Regions from separate parts of the Margalitia sp. FSL K6-0131 genome, predicted to be linked through region 2. Evidence: riboswitches for the same ligand, from Rfam matches in the RefSeq annotation. Region 2 holds a riboswitch; each other region holds the start of a gene.
What was found. Region 2 has a riboswitch for S-adenosylmethionine ahead of NSQ59_RS05420 (SDR family NAD(P)-dependent oxidoreductase). Riboswitches for the same ligand answer to the same signal wherever they lie in the genome.
Positions count from the first base shown of each region.

Region 1: another riboswitch for S-adenosylmethionine. It lies ahead of NSQ59_RS06895 (O-acetylhomoserine aminocarboxypropyltransferase/cysteine synthase family protein); the one in region 2 lies ahead of NSQ59_RS05420 (SDR family NAD(P)-dependent oxidoreductase).
Region 3: another riboswitch for S-adenosylmethionine. It lies ahead of NSQ59_RS04235 (Fur-regulated basic protein FbpA); the one in region 2 lies ahead of NSQ59_RS05420 (SDR family NAD(P)-dependent oxidoreductase).

Region 1 is NZ_JBBOZS010000001.1:1,450,032-1,455,724, reverse strand. It holds gene metX (homoserine O-acetyltransferase MetX) at 1-720, opposite strand, end outside; gene NSQ59_RS06895 (O-acetylhomoserine aminocarboxypropyltransferase/cysteine synthase family protein) at 717-2,018, opposite strand; SAM riboswitch class I at 2,141-2,253, opposite strand; gene NSQ59_RS06890 (trans-sulfuration enzyme family protein) at 2,384-3,523, opposite strand; gene cls (cardiolipin synthase) at 3,775-5,220, opposite strand; gene NSQ59_RS06880 (sensor histidine kinase) at 5,400-5,693, opposite strand, start outside.
Region 2 is NZ_JBBOZS010000001.1:1,094,735-1,100,427, reverse strand. It holds gene NSQ59_RS05430 (S-ribosylhomocysteine lyase) at 65-538, opposite strand; gene NSQ59_RS05425 (Na+/H+ antiporter NhaC family protein) at 609-1,961, opposite strand; gene NSQ59_RS05420 (SDR family NAD(P)-dependent oxidoreductase) at 1,988-2,752, opposite strand; SAM riboswitch class I at 2,960-3,068, opposite strand; gene NSQ59_RS05415 (alpha/beta fold hydrolase) at 3,268-4,095, opposite strand; gene NSQ59_RS05410 (hypothetical protein) at 4,124-4,276, opposite strand; gene NSQ59_RS05405 (alcohol dehydrogenase catalytic domain-containing protein) at 4,536-5,558, shown strand; gene NSQ59_RS05400 (SDR family NAD(P)-dependent oxidoreductase) at 5,586-5,693, shown strand, end outside.
Region 3 is NZ_JBBOZS010000001.1:840,378-846,070, forward strand. It holds gene NSQ59_RS04225 (LysR family transcriptional regulator) at 39-932, opposite strand; gene NSQ59_RS04230 (3-hydroxyacyl-CoA dehydrogenase) at 1,072-1,971, shown strand; gene NSQ59_RS04235 (Fur-regulated basic protein FbpA) at 2,021-2,221, opposite strand; SAM riboswitch class I at 2,288-2,391, opposite strand; gene NSQ59_RS04240 (GNAT family N-acetyltransferase) at 2,655-3,188, shown strand; gene NSQ59_RS04245 (hypothetical protein) at 3,231-3,401, shown strand; gene NSQ59_RS04250 (DinB family protein) at 3,437-3,946, shown strand; gene NSQ59_RS04255 (phosphotransferase family protein) at 3,943-4,947, shown strand; gene NSQ59_RS04260 (glutamine amidotransferase-related protein) at 5,684-5,693, opposite strand, start outside.

The sequences.
Region 1 (5,693 bases), 360 kb from region 2:
ATAATGTAAATAGGATTCTACACTATATAAATCAGACGACTGGCTTTCCCTGCGAAATCGCTGCGAAAAAAGCTTTGGACTCCGGTATGTTACCATTCCTGCCATTCTAGCAACCTCAAAGCCTTTTACCTCATGAGAAAATTGATAATATCCGTTTTGGAAATTTGGATCTCCTTCAATTGCCGCAATTCCTATTCGGTTAAAAGCAATTCCGTAATCACTCAAATATGGGGTAGACGCAAGCACGAAAAGCTGTTCCATATCATTCGGATACAAGACTCCCCACTCCAACACCTGCATTCCGCCTAATGATCCGCCAATCACCGCTTTCAGCTTTCCAATACCTAGCTGATCCAGTGCCAGGCGTTCTGCCTTAACCATATCGCGGATGGTTATTGCCGGAAATGCTGAGCGATATGTGTCCTGAGTATCAGGATGGATAGATAAAGGTCCTGTCGATCCGTCACAGCCTCCCAAAACATTGAATGTAATGACTTGCCAATGATTCGTATCAATATACTTACCGCTGCCAATGAGCCCGCTCCACCAGCCGGGCTCTCTTTCCGTTCCGATGGAGAACTGGTTTCCTGTCAAGGCATGGCACACCAAGATGACCGGCGCATCCTCAGGTCCACGTCTTTCATACGCGAGTTCAATATTTAAAACCCCGCCATTTTCCAGTTTCATGTTGCCGATACTAACGGTTTGAATTTTTGTCATGAGACCGAAACAGCCGTTGCCTTTAAAATAGCTTGCTCAAGATCTGCAATGATATCTTCTGCTGCTTCTAAACCAACAGATAAACGAATTAATTCTTCCGTTACACCGGTTTGTTTTAAATCTTCCGCACTTAATTGCTGATGGGTAGTAGATGCAGGATGAATAATCAATGATTTTGCATCACCGACATTGGCAACATGTGACCATAGTTGAATATTGTCAATCACTTTGCGTCCTGTTTCTCTTCCGCCTTTGATACCAAAGTTCACGATGGAACCAAAGCCATCTTTGAAATACTTTTTCGCTAATTCATGGGATGGATGACTTTCTAATCCTGTATAGCTTACCCATTCAACTGCAGGGTGACTTTGTAAAAATTGCGCGACCTTTAAAGCATTTTCATTATGTTTCGGAACACGTAAATGTAATGTCTCAAGACCTTGTAAAAATAAAAACGCACTATCTGGACTTAATGCCGGCCCAAAGTCACGAAGCAATTGGACACGAAGCTTTGTAGCAAAAGCGGCTTGTGGGACATCTACTCCGTAACGCAAACCATGGTAGCTTGGGTCTGGATCTTTAAATCCAGGGAATTTATCGCTGTTCCAATCAAACTTTCCGCCATCGACAACAACACCGCCGATTGCTGTACCGTGTCCGCCAATCCATTTGGTTGCTGAGTGTACAACAACATCTGCTCCCCATTTAATCGGGTTTGTTAAGTATGGCGTACCGAAAGTATTATCTACAATCAATGGAATGCCATTTTCATGAGCAACTTTTGAAACGGCTTCAACATCTAATACGTGTAAGCTTGGATTTCCAATAATTTCTGCAAACAATGCTTTTGTTTTTGGAGTGATTGCTTTTCGAAAATTTTCCGGATCATCTGCATCGACAAATTTCACATTAATACCATACTTTGGAAGGGTGACTGCAAATAGATTGTAAGTTCCCCCATAAAGGTTACCAGCTGCTACGATCTCATCCCCTGTACCTGCCAGGTTTAAAATGGAAAAAGCAATCGCTGCTGCTCCAGATGAAAGAGCTACTGCTGCTGTGCCACCTTCTAAAAGGGCTACTCGTTTTTCAAATACATCTACAGTCGGATTTCCAATTCGAGTATAGATGAAACCTTCCTGTTCTAAAGCAAACAATCCTTGAGCATAATCCGTATCTTTGAAAACATAGGAAGTAGTTTTATAAAGGGGAACGGCGCGAGAACCAGTGACTGGATCTGCTTGTTGACCTCCATGAAGTAATAAAGTTTCTGGGCGAAGCTGTTTTTGTTCTGTCATTTTTACATTCCTCCAATTTTTGATTAGGTTTTCATCGAGAAATTTAAAGACAGGGGTGAGGTTCTAAAGAGGAATTAAAAAAGCCCTCTTCATAAGAAGAGGGCTTGTTATGCAGGTTCCTCCCCTTATCTTTCAGATCTCATGGATCTGTAGGAATTAGCACCTTATCAAACTTATGTGTTTGATGGTTGCCGGGCATCACAGGGCCTAGTCCCTCCGCCGCTCTCGATAAGAGTATTCGTTTAGTTTTCATAAAATTTAAAATTGCTTCTAATGTGCATTATAGAAGAGTGATAATTCATAAGTCAATAGTTTTTTTAAAATTTTTTAAATACTCGCTTTTTAATGTGTTGCAAATTCCGCCATTAAAGGGAAGCTTGGATGGCTTGCTCAAATTGTTTAATTATATCGCTTGCACTTTCAATTCCTATTGAGATGCGAACCACTTGTTTATTGATTCCAATTTTATCTTGGAGTTCCGGCGGTAATGCCCGATGAGATGTTCCAAGCGGATAGGAAACAGTTGTTTCAACGCCGGCTAAGGTAGGAACGATTTTTACCCAGCCAAGAGATGAAAAGAATCGGCTAATATCGCAATTTTCCCCTAATTCAATTGTTACTATGGCTCCGTTCCCTTTTTCCGATACATATTCAGGATAGTAAACTTTTTTTACAGAAGGATTTGCATGTAGCGCATGTGCTAACTCTTTAGCATTTAATGCCTGACGTTCCATTCTTAGTGCTAAAGTTTTTAAGCCACGGCATGCAAGCCACGCCTCAAATGGACTTAAATTTGCGCCGAGGTTGACTACTTTTTCACGTGCTTTTTTCACAATGTCAGTGTGTCCCACTAAAACTCCTGCGGTTACATCACTATGGCCGCCTAAATATTTGGTCGCACTATGTACAACAAGGTCGACTCCTTCCAGATATGGCTGCTTTAAATAAGGACTCGCGAAAGTATTGTCTACCATCGTGATAATAGATTTTTCTTTTGCAATTTCGACAAGTTTTCCGATATTCTCCACTCGTAAAAATGGATTGGTTACCGTTTCGGTATAGAGTAGTGTTGTGTTTTTTTGAATGGCGTTTTTCACTTGTGCGCTATTTTCAAATGGAACAAAGGTAGTTTCAATACCGAATTGTTTCAGCTCTTCTTTTAATAGATGATAGGTTCCTCCATAAAGGTCTTCCGCTGCCACAACGTGATCTCCCGCTTTTGCAACAGATAAAATTCCCGCTAGAATGGCAGACAGTCCTGACGAGGTTGCCACTCCAGCTGGTGCACCTTCCAAAGCTGCAACTGCTTGTCCCAGTTCATCCGTATTCGGATTTCCCGTCCGACTGTACAGATAAGGAGATTTTCCTTGGTAGAATCCCTCCAATTCTTCTAAAGACGAGAAAGTAAAAGCCGTTGTTTGATAGATTGGTGTTGTTTTGCTATGGATAGAATTCGTGTTTTTTAATGAATTATGAACCACTTTCGTATCGAATGAAACATCCAATTTCCACACCCCGCATATTAGTAGTTATGGCTCTTTTCATAAACTTTGTTGCTTTCGAAGCGAACACCTAAAAAACATAAAAAGCAACAATCCTTAAAAAATTGCCTATTTAATTAAACAGATTGTACGTCTGGAATGTCTTGATGTCAAAGGATTTTTTTAAAAAAAGGGGGAATGTAAAAGTGGAACATGGATGAAGAGACAGGTCCCTAATCCCAAAAGGCGGGACGAGGGACCTGTGCTCTTTTCCACTATAATATTGGTGACAGTAGGCGGGAAACGGATTCTTTAAAACGTATATACATTGGGCGTTTTCGATAATCCTCCAGGGTGAGTTCCCGAGATTTTTTCATATCCTCTTTGTAAATGTTTTCGAGTTTTTTCGCGATATATTGGCTATATAAAAAGGCATTTACTTCAAAGTTTAAGCGGAAGCTGCGGTTATCAATATTGGCTGTTCCAACGGTTGCAATTTTTCCGTCCACCACAAGCATTTTCGCGTGAATAAACCCATTTTCATAAATATAGACCTTCGCATTTGTTTTCAAAAGCTCTCCAACATTCGAATAGGTTGCCCAGTACACAAACATATGATCCGGCTTATCCGGAATCATCAAGCGCACATCAACACCTGATAAGGCTGCGATTTTTAAGGCATTGAGCAAACTATCATCCGGGATAAAATATGGTGTCTGCATGTAAATATATTTTTTAGCAGAATTGATCATTTTAATATATCCGTTTTTAATTTGCTCCCATTCCGAATCAGGTCCGCTCGAAACGATTTGGACATCAGTATCTCCTGTTGATTCTATATCAGGAAAATATCTTGTTTCATATCGGATTTCCTTTGAGGATGCCTGATTCCAATCAAGAATGAATCGTGTTTGCATTGCATAAACAGCTTTGCCAGAAATTTTCAAATGAGTATCTCTCCAGTAGCCAAACTTATCATCTAAGCCTAAATACTCATCTCCAATATTAAAACCACCGATATAGCCTATCTCTCCATCAATAATAGCAAGCTTTCGGTGATTTCGAAAATTGACCCGCAAATTAACATGAGGAATTTTTGCGGCAAAGAAAGATGCAATCTCCCCGCCGGCTTCAACGAATTTCTTAAAGAATTTCTTCGGTAATTTGCGAGATCCCATGTCATCATACAAGATTCGAACCTTTACTCCTTCTTTCGCCTTCAGGGTTAATAATTCAATTAGCTGTTTTCCTAGATTGTCATTCCGGATAATATAATAAAGAAGGTGGATATGATCTTTCGCTTTCTCAATATCCTTAAATAAGGTGTGGAATTTATCTTTCCCATCGATGAAAATTTCAACGTCATTGTCATGTGACATAACCGCTCCGTCATTGACAAGGAGCATATATACCAAGTCTTTATATTGCACCGTCCGTTCATCATGAAACGGAAAAGCATTATGGCGCAATAAATCGATTTGATGATGGGTAATTTCTTTTATCCCGATTTTCTCTTGATCCTTCCAATAAAAAATTCTTCTTCTGCTCAGATTTTGTCCCAATATTAAGTAAATAATAAAGCCTATAATAGGCAAAAATAATAAGACAAGCATCCATGCCCAGGTTGCTCCGACATTGCGTCTCTCCAAAAAGATAACAACACCGGCTAACACAAAATTTAATAAGAAAAAAAATGCAAATAAGACCGTCGTAATTGTCATTCTGTTCTCCTTTAATCCAGTCCCGCTTACAATCTAGTTCAAACAGTATCATAACATAAATGGCTCGAAAACTTCCATTTGTAAAGGCTATGCCACAATGAAGAATAATATCTTTGAATTTTCAACAAGTATTCACTTTTCACTATATGTTCAAACCTTTTCTTTTTAGAGCACTTTCTTTAAAAAGAAATAGGAAGATATATCCTAAAAGTAGTCCCTTCCTGTTTCTCACTCTCCACCTCGATCCGGCCATTATGCAGTTGGATAATCGTTTCGACAATGGAAAGCCCCAGTCCAGTTCCTTCTACCGAACGGGTTCTAGCTATATCTGCACGGTAAAAACGGTCAAAAATTCGTTTGATTTCTTCTTGCGACAATCCGATTCCGGTATCTTGGAAAGATACTGCAATCATGGAGTCTTTCCTTTCGATCGATATATCAATAGATCCATTTGGTTTATTATATTTAATAGC
Region 2 (5,693 bases):
TTTTCTAATTTTATTCCTTATTGCTGGTACTTCCCCCCGTAAGATTAAACAAGCAACTTAATTTTCATTCTCCATCTACAAAAATATCTTTCCATTCTTCTTTTTTAGCAAGCAATTCACGAGCAAGCTCCTGCGCCCCTTCAAGGCTGTGACTTGCAGCCCAACCGCATTGTACTTCATTGCAAGCCGGAACTTCTTTAGCAGCTAATACGTCATTCAATGTTTTTTCCAGTGCAACCAGAATTCCATCATAATCATCATGGTTAAGGACGGCTAAATAAAAGCCAGTTTGACAACCCATAGGGCTTAAGTCGACAACATGATCAAGATGATTGCGGACATTTTCTGCAAGTAAATGTTCAAGGGAATGAAGAGCAGGCATTTTCATATGCTCTTTATTGGGCTGTTTTACTCGAATATCATACTTATGAATAACATCTCCATTTTTCCCGTGAGTGACGCCAGCTAATCGGACATAAGGTGCTTTTACTTTCGTATGATCGAGATTAAAGCTTTCTACATTCATTTTTTGTACCATTTGATTTCACTCCTAAATAATATTTTTTTGCCTGAAACTTAGAAACAAAAATTTTCTCTCCTATTAACTATCATAAAGATTTTTCTTCTAAAGAAGGATTTGCCTTACTATTTATTCCTTTTTCTTTGCTTTGTAGCTTTGGATATCCAATTAAAATGGCTACTATCCCACAAATCCCCATTAATATTGGATAGAACGAGTAAGGAATAATGCTAACAGGTGAGATGGAAGCTAAACCTGCTGCAGCTAGCAACTGCCCACCATATGGAACTATCCCTTGCCAGCAGCTGGAGAACAGATCGAGTATACTAGCTGACTTTCTTAAATCGATATGGTATTCATCTGCAATATTTTTCGCTAAAGGGCCTGTAATGACAATGGAAATCGTATTATTAGCCGTCGCAATATCAGCCACACTAACCAAGCCTGCAATCCCAAATTCAGCACCCTTTTTAGATTTAATTTTACTAGTTACGAAATTTAATAGAAAATCAATTCCGCCATTATATTTAATAAGTTCAACTACCCCGCCTATCATAATAGCTACAATGGCAAGATCCTCCATACTCATGACACCTTTGGCAACGGTTTGCAAAAAGCCGAGCAAATCATAAGATCCATAGGCCATACCAATTATGCCAGCAAATATCGTTCCTCCAAGTAATACGATTAAAACATTCACTCCTACAAGAGCTGCTATAAGGACAGCAACATAAGGAAGAACCTTAATGATTTCATAAGGATGTTCCCCACCTATATTTGCATGATTACCAAGTGTGATAATTCCAAGAATGATTGCAGTTAGAATGGCCCCAGGCAGCACAATAAAGAAATTGACTTTGAATTTGTCCTTCATTTGCGTGTTTTGAGTTCTTACTGCTGCAATCGTTGTATCTGAAATCATTGATAGGTTATCACCAAACATTGCTCCTCCAATAACAGTAGCCATCGCCAATGCCATCGAAATATCTGTTTGTCCTGCAATTCCTATCCCAATAGGAGCAAGTGCAACAACTGTGCCCATTGAGGTTCCCATCGAGGTGGAAATAAAGCAGGCGATAACAAATAGTCCCACCATTAATAAATTTGCGGGAAGAAAGGACAATCCAAGATTAACCGTTGATTCTACAGCACCCATTTCCTTAGCAACACCTGCAAAAGCTCCGGCCAAAATAAAGATTATTACCATTAAGATAATATTTGGGTGCCCAGCCCCTTTACAAAAGATATCAACCTTTTTCGATAACGTCTCTTTCCTATTCATTAAAAGTGCAATCGCACCTGCAACAATAATCGCGACACTTAATGGCATTTTTGAAAAGTCTTTTGAAAGTAGCCCTGTACCGATAAAAAGCAATACAAAGATTAGCAAGGGCAAAAGAGCAAGTGCACTTCCTTTATTTTCTTTTTGTATAGTAGGCATTTCTATTCCCTCCAGTTTATGGATCATTAGTGCATTGTCATACCACCTGTTACATTAATCCCTTGGCCTGTCATATAATCGGAGTATTTTGATGCTAGGAAAACAACGACATTGGCAATATCTTGAGGTGTTGCTGTTCTTCCTAATGGTACTTGTGAAATATCCTCATCTTTAATAGCTTCTGCATTTAATCCTCTCAACTTACCTCCTATAACTCTTTCATTTCTTTTCATATCTGTTTCAACGATTCCAGGACATACGGCGTTAACATTTATTTGATCTTTTGCTAATTCGATGGCCATAACCTTTGTAAAACCTAATACAGCATGTTTAGAAGCTACATAGCTCCCCATTAATCGATAGCCATTTTTACCTGCTTGCGAAGAAATATTAATAATTTTTCCTCCTTCACCTTGTTCTTTTAAGTAACGTGCGACGGCTTGACTGCATAAGTAAACTCCCTTTGCATTCACATCCATTACACGATCCCAATCACTCTCTTTAATATCGACGGCATAATCCAAGGAAGAAACTCCGGCATTATTGACTAAAATATCTACCCTTCCAAAAGTTTTGGTCACCGTTTGCACCATTTCTTCGACTTGTTCACTTTTTGCAACATTCGCCTGAAGATAGAGCAAATGATTAGTTGTTTGTTGTGGGTCAACGTTTATATCGATTGCTGCTACCTTTGCTCCACAGTCTAAAAGAGCATCGACAATTGCTTTACCGATTCCTTGTGCTCCGCCAGTTACAATGGCTACTTTCCCAGTTAGGTCCATACAATACATAATAATTCTCCTTTAAAAGCATTAAACATATTGGAATAATCGGATTAAAATGTGGTTAAATTTTGTTTTTTTACCTTCTTTTTATAGACGATATGCCTTATTTAATGAAGAAGGAATTAGTAAAAAGGAGCATCATTAATCCAAAAGTTAAAAAGAAAAGGCCGCTCATAAATAGAGAGGCCTTGGATTAACAAGTAGGTACGTCCTCTCTTATCTTTCAAAACTAATGTTTTGCAGGATTTAGCACCAATTCATGTTAAACATGAAAGGTTGCCGAGCTTCATAGGGCCAGTCCCTCCACTACTCTTTATAAGAGATACAATATGAAATTAAATTTACATCCTATTTGTATAGGATACACAATGGTTTCAGAAAAGTCAATTTTATTTTTATTGTGAAAATATTTTTTTTGGATTAATGGCATGCTCTTTTTTATTCAAATATTTATAGTTAGATAATTGTCGTTAGGTGACATGGCTGTGCTTTAGTAAATTATTTCACAATCTTATCGCATATCATAAATTATGATTAATAGACTCTTCCATTCGATCCAACCATTCATTTACTAAATGATTAAAAAGGTGTGGTTGTTCAATTTGCAAATTGTGACCAGCTCTATCCAATATAGCAAATGTACCTCGTGGATACTTGTTTAATAAACCAAGTGCATCTTTGTATCCAACTGAAGAGTCTTGTCTTCCTAAAAGGAATACACTAGGTTTATTAAAAACAGATTGATCAATCTCAAAAGTAAATCCATATTTATTCTTAACCTTATCTAAAAACTTTTCATCTCCAATTTTACAGCCACTTAAAATCTCTTGGTTGTATCTTAACCAAGTGTATTCATCAAGCACAACATTATTATTTCTAAAATCCTCTAATTCTTCCTTTGATAATTTTTCAATAAATCTTTCATCTGTTTTCAATATTTTATGTTTCTCAACTGTTCTTCCTTCTGAAAAAGGAATGATAACAGGACAAATAAATGCTGCACCTAGTACCTTTTCTTTTTGCTTTTGAATAACGCCCCTAGCTAAGTAACCACCATATGATTCTCCTGCGATTATGTACTCTTGATTAGGAATTATCGTTTGAATAAATTCTAAAACAGCATCCAACATTTCATCAGAACTACTTATGACATGATAATTTTTTGTTAAACCCATACCTGGCAGATCAATATAAATACGTCTCCATCCATCTCTCTTTGTAAATATAGGTTCCATACATCCAGTCATTAATCGATGGTCGGGTGTATAACCGTGTATCATAATAATTGGTTTCCCTTCCCCAAATTCTTCATAGTGTATTTCTGCTTGACGAACTTTGCAATATGCCATATCCTATCCCTCTTTTTTAATAAAATTCTTAACTAAAATTATATAATAGAATACTGCCAACCCCTTCTTGAAGATTCCCAATCTTAATTTGAACATCCAACTCCCTTTCTTTTTCGCTACACTCTTCTACTAAATTCACCATTGCTTCATAAGGAGCGATGAACAGCACTTTTACTTTCATTATCTTTTCCACCCATATCTTATAAATTCTAATTCAGTCATAGCATACATCCTAATGGAATGCAATTATGAGAAATGATGTCGGGTTGCTCATCCTAGATTAATTATTTTTAAAACAACCTTCCTATTATACGAATTAGTAATGAATTATCCCTTTATGCAGCAAGCGAGCTTTTCCCTATATCCAATATATAAATTGGTATTGGACATTCCTTTGAGATAACATAATAATTTGAATTATATAAACAGGAGGTGATAGGATGCGTGCACTTGCAAAAGTTAATCCTGGCCCTGGTGCCACCATACAACATAGGGAAATTCCCATCCCTAAGGATAATGAAGTATTGCTTTCTATTAAAATAGCAGCGATTTGCGGTACTGACTTGCATATTTATGACTGGAACCCTTGGGCTGCTAATGCAAACATCCAGATTCCAGGAATTATGGGACATGAATGTGTTGGAGAAGTAGTGGATATTGGAAGAAAAGTTACCTCTTTATCGAAGGGAGACCGTGTAAGCGTCGAGACACACATCCCATGTGGTCATTGTCAGCTTTGTTTGAGTGGGAATCCCCATATTTGTGAGAACCTACAATTATTTGGCTTGCAAACAAACGGTTGTTTTGCAGAATATGCAACAGTTCCGGCGATTTGCGTCAGAAAAATCCCTTCCAGTATTCCGGATGAAATTGCCTCTGTATTAGAACCATTAGGAGTAGGGGTTCATGCTGCTCAGAAAGCGGATATTACAGGGAAACGAGTGGCTGTTCTCGGAGCCGGTCCTATTGGAATATTTTCAGCATGTTCTTGTATGGCACTTGGAGCGGAATCCGTTTCAATTAGCGACATCCAGCCAAATCGCTTGAAGATAGCTTCTGAATGCGCGGATGTTACAGCTTGGAATCCCCTTACATCAAAGAGTACCGATGTATTAACTGGCACTAATATTCCAGATGTCATCATAGAGACCACCGGGAATGAACGGGCACTTCAAGAAGCACTGCCTCATTTGCGAAAGGGTGGGCAGGTCGTACTAGCAGGTCTATTTCCTGGCAATGTTTCTCTTAATCTATCAAATGATCTTGTTTTTAAAGAGGCAACTCTTTATGGAATACATGGACGAAGAATGTGGAGCACTTGGGACTTGATGGAAGACTTAATTTCGAGTAAAAAGCTCAACATACAGCCTGCCTTAACTCACCACTTACCACTAGAGGACTATAAAGAAGCTTTTCAAATTTCCCATAGTGGCGAAGGGGTAAAAGTTCTCCTAACACCTTAAAAATAGTATATCGAGGAGGTTTTTCAATTGAATCGTAACAAAATTGCATTGATCACAGGAGCTGCACAAGGACTTGGTTTTGCCATTACAGATGTACTATCCTCATCCGGGTACAAGGTTATTTTGTTAGACCGA
Region 3 (5,693 bases), 250 kb from region 2:
GGCGCTTGCGCTTTTCTTATTGTTCTGTCATTAAAGTATTAAATATCCAATGATAACCTATTAATAAATGTTTTGGCAATTTGGGAAGAAGGTTTGTTTTTGTGACGAACCCACCCATAAGGAACAATATTTTTATTCGGGGTTTTCAAATCGATGGTCATAATGTTTTGGTTATTCTTTCGATTTTTATGAAAGGAGAAGTCCAATCCTACGGTAACGGCTACGCCTTCTTCCACTGCATTTTCAATGGCAAACGTATTATTTGTTGCAAACAAAACATCAATTTCAGCAAATTTTGCAACATTTTCTTCCAGAAAGTTTTTAATAATATCATCCTCATATAGGACCAATGTTTCCTTTATTAGCATTTCTGGCGTGACGGATTTTTCACTGGATAAATGAGAATCCTTATTAACAGCAACAACCATTTTGCCTTCTAACACAGTTTCAAACACTAAATCACTGTTTTTCGGGATGTAATCTTCATCAAGCACCATCAAGCCAATATCCATTTTATTGGATAAGATATTTTCGATGATTTCCTTAGGTCCTTTCTCAAAAATTTCGATCTTAACGTTTGGAAAATCTTTTTTAAAACGGGCTACAGTTTCTACAAGTAAGTGGGTGGGACCAGGAATCGTAGCGATTCTTAATTCACCTGACAGTGTATGGTTGAAGCTATTCGCTTCTTCTTTTAGCTCATTCACTTTCATTAATATTTCCGCTGCTTTTTCAATAATCACCTTTCCTTCAGGTGTTGGTGCAGCACTTTGCCCCCGTGACCTTGAAAATAGCGTTACCCCCAATTCACTTTCTAACAATGAAATGGATTGGCTGATTGCCGACAAAGTAATATGCGATTTTTGGGCCGCCATCGTTAAGGACCCGGATTTGGAAATTTCGACGATATATTGTAATTGTTCAAGATTCATCTTTTGCTCCTATATTAAGTATTACTTAATTATTAATTAGTATATCTAATTTTTATTTAATTTAAAACGTTGTTATAATTAGGGGGTAATAAAAGATATTAATAAGGAAGCTTCTTTTAAGAAAAGAGGAGAAAATACGATGAATTACAAAAATATCACCGTTGCAGGAAGCGGCGTTTTAGGAAGTCAAATTGCTTACCAAATTGCTTTCAAAGGCTTTAATGTAAATGTATATGACATTAATGATGAAGTATTAGGCAAAGCAAAAGATAGAATCTCGGATTTGAAACAACGTTATCAAGAAGATTTAAAAGCAACAGAGGAAGAAGTAAATTCCGCTTTTAATCGAATTTCCTTTTACAGTGATTTAGCAAAAGCAACTGCTGAGGCGGATCTAGTGATTGAAGCAATCCCTGAAGTGGTTCAAATAAAAACAGATTTTTATAAAGAACTAGGAAAAGTAGCTCCGGAAAAAACGATTTTTGCGAGCAACTCATCGACATTATTGCCAAGCCAATTTGCAGAGGCGACAGGCCGTCCGCAAAAATTCTTAAATTTGCACTTCGCGAATGAAATTTGGAAAAACAATACTGCGGAAATCATGAAGCATCCTGGAACGGACGCGAAAGTATTTGAGGATGTAATTGATTTTGCCAAAGCCATCGGAATGGTTGCATTACCATTGCAAAAAGAGCAGCCAGGGTATATTTTAAATTCATTATTAGTTCCGCTTTTAGATGCAGCGCAAATGTTGTTATTAAATGAAATTGCCGATCCGGAAACCATTGATAAAACATGGATGGTAGCAACAGGAGCACCAATGGGTCCATTTGCGATTTTAGATGTGGTTGGAATCACAACCGCTTATAATATTACACTCGCCAAAGCGGAAGCAACAGGTAACCCTGACTATAAAAAACTTGCTGATTTATTGAAATCCGAGTATATCGATAAAGGAAAGCTTGGAAGAGGAACAGGGGAAGGATTCTACAAGTATCCTAATCCAACTTTCATGAACCCGGATTTTATACAAGCTTAATATAAAAGCAGATATCCCTTTCTAGAAAGGGATATTTGCATTTTCCAATTTAAAAATTTCTCCACCGGATGGAATCGATACCGCTGTGAGGGTGGTTTTTTGATTGAATTTTAAAATATTCATATTCCAAATCCGATAAGGTTAACTCAAATAAATGCTTGCCGTCTTTTTTATATTGATCAAGTTCAATTAACTTACTAATTAATTCGTTCCTTCTAGTTTCAACAGCTTCCCTTAGTAATTTACCCATAAAAAAATCCACTCCTTTTTAATGAATAAAGATAAGAAGAGGATTACTCGAATACTTATGAACCTCAACTTATCTTCCAAGCATATGCTTGCAGGAATTAGCACAGGATTCCATTGGAATCTGCTGCTGAGGTTTCATCGGGCCAGTCCCTCCACCTCTCTGGATAAGTTTCCATGACATGTTAATTTTATTATTGATAATAGAATAAATCCTATAATTCCTATTTGTCAACTTATATTTATTTCTATTTCCATTTTTTATGCCAACAATTTAGTGGCAACCGAAAACGGACACCGGAACAGGCGCAATCCATAAAATTAGAATAATTTATGAAATGCTACATATCTTTTTTTAGATTATGGAAAGTTTTCATACAGCAGGAATTTTATAGCAAATGTCGAAGATTAATAAAAAATCATTTGGAGGAAGAGGAATGCCTGTATTCAAAAATAATGTGAAATGCATTATTAGGACTGCAGCTTTAAAGGATGCTAAGCAAATTTTGGATTTAGAGTATTCTATCATTTGTGAGAGGGAATTTTTCATTTCAGTACCTGAAGAAATTGAGAAACCATCCATACAGGAACAAAAAGAATGGATTCATAAGATAATCGAAAATGAAAAAGAGACAATGCTTGTGGCTGAAATAGATGGCGGGGTTGTCGGCTGGATAGTATTTCAATCTGATAATCGTAAAAGATTATCACACACTGGTTCTTTAAGCATGCTGGTTAAGAAAGAATACAGAGGGATGGGAATTGGAAAAATGCTCTTGAAAGCATTATTAGACTGGGCAGAGAAAAATCTTTTTATCGAAAAGGTAAGCTTAGGAGTATTGTCAACCAACCTTAGAGCAATATCCTTATACAAGAGTATCGGGTTCTTGGAAGAGGGACGTAAAATAAAAGAATTCAAGATGAGTGAAAATGAGTATGTTGATGATATCCTAATGTATAAATTTGTATAAACTAATGTTAAGCTGTAGGACACATAAAAGGGGGGTTTTTCTATGACCTTCAAAAAAGCATTTAATATTGGTTATTTTATCTTTCTGCTCACTATGATGATTGTATACTTTTTCATTCCTGCCGAGCGAAAATTTCCAGTCATTCTTATGCTGACGGTGGTCTTTGGATTATATCAATTTATCTTTTTGTTTTATAAAAAAAGAGTTTCTTAATCAACGAGGGGCTGGCCTAAAAGGGAGAGGGTTTAATGAGTGATCATGAAGTGCTGGAAACGTTCAAAAAAGATTTGCAAAACTATTCATTAGAGCAGTTACAATATATTTCGGCTGAAGGTGTTTGGTCTATTGGGCAAATGTATGACCATTTGATTGTTGTTGCCAATGAGTACCTAGATTATATGGAAGCCTGTGCATTAGCAAAGGAAGAGCAAACGCTTGGAAAAACGGAGTTCGGGGAGAATTTATATAAATTAGGCGGCTTTCCCCCTATTAAAATCAAATTACCAACTGAATTAAATTCCCCGCCAAACAATTCGGCAAGCAGAGAAGAACTTACGAACAGACTGGATCAGGTAATCGAAAGAATGAGAGAATGGGAAATGAAAGTGGATGGTATCAATCCAAATTACAAAGTGAAACATGGGGGATTTGGCTGGCTAAATGCGAGGGAGTGGTACGATTTAGTCGGCATGCATTCCCGCCATCACCTGCGTCAGAAGGATGAATTAGAACAAAAGCTAAAGAAGGTTGTTAAATGACAACGGAAATCATTTTTGCTTCCAATAAATTAGGCCATATCCATAACGAGCAATTGCAGCTTATGCTGGATAAATTTCATTTAGGACAGCTGGTTTCCTCTACGAAAACGGCAAATGGGGCAATGGGACAGACGATGCTTATCACATCAACGGAAGGGAAATTTGTGTTGAAGGGAAACCCTTTGTATCCTGGACAATTGGTGGAGGAAAAATTTTTTATTGAAAATCTCCATAAAAGAACAAAAGTAAAGGTTCCCATTCCATATAGGATAGACGATTCGGAAGAAATATTCGGTTGGAGCTATTCGCTTATGCCATGCCTCCAAGGGGAGCATATGAATTCCGGTCACTTTCAAGCTTTATTGAATGCAGAGGACAAGCATCGACTTGCTGAAGCAATTGCAGAAACTTTAAGGGAGTTCCATCGTTGGAAAGTGAAGCAATTCGGTGAGCTTGATACCGGGCATTTTGGGATAGTTCCATTTAAAGAAGGCTATGTAAAATGGCTGTATAACAGAATTATGTTTTGGTTAGAAGATGCGAAGAAATACTCCGTGATTACAACGGATGATATAAAATGGACAGAAACATTGTTGGAGGGCTCTAGACAAAGCTTCGAAACATTTACTTCCCCAACATTCGTGATGGGTGATTTTAAGCCCGGTAACTTTTTGATTAACAACGGTTTGAATGGCTGGGAAATCAGTGGGGTATTCGACTTCACTAATGCTTATTTCGGAGATCCTGTTTCGGATTTAATAAAGATGATGATTTATTATATGGATAACGGGGAACAGGAGATAGCGAAACATCTTTTAAATGTTTATTTGGATGATATAAAAAATAAAGAGGCAGTAAAAAATCGCCTGAAAATACATATGCTTCAGCAGCGCGTTTTAGATTGGGGATGCGCAAAAGCAATCAATATGGTAACTTGGGACCCCAATCTTCCGTTTTCCCAGTGGGTGGAGACTTATACGAATTTTTTGGATAAAGAATAACCTTCCCAAAAATATTAGTAACGGGTTTACTTTAGAGGTGTAAACATTATAAAACACATAGCAAAACGCACTTGAATTCACACTATCATTCACAGTGCGTTTTTATTAATTTATCAACATTTTGGCGAATTTTAATTGCTTATCGTTTCCTAATTCACATAGTAAATCACAGAATATGAAATAATTATTGGAGGATGTGTGAATTTTTTGTGGTTTAGTACGTGGATTATGTTGCGATTACAGAGATAGTTGATTTGATTTTAATGGGTAACTTTCACGGCTGGATTAGTGGGGCTAAGGAGACAGAGCGAATGCTCCCCACAACGCATCTAAATAAGGTTCATTTGGTTTTTTGAAACATAAAAAGTCTTATCCTTAATGGAGTAACCAGTGATATTTAAAATAAGCGGATTTTTTCCGGTTAAACCGCAGAAAAGAACTCGGTTCGAGGTATATAAGCGGAGGTTTTCCGCTTAAGCAAAGTAAAATGACCCATTTTCACGTTTTTCGAGTCAATAGTCGGAATTTTTCCGTCTATTAAAGCTATTTTCAGTCCTATTTCGTAATTAAGAGGAATTTCTCCGCTTATTTATCAAACTCGCTTTAACTTACAGATGCTTTAGCGAAAAAAAGCTGAGAGATATTTGCATCTCCAAGCCTTTTTGATTCAATATGCTGTGATTTGTTATGTGATTAGGTTTGTAATTTACCGTTTTGCACCTCGTAAGTGAACCCGTTAAGATATT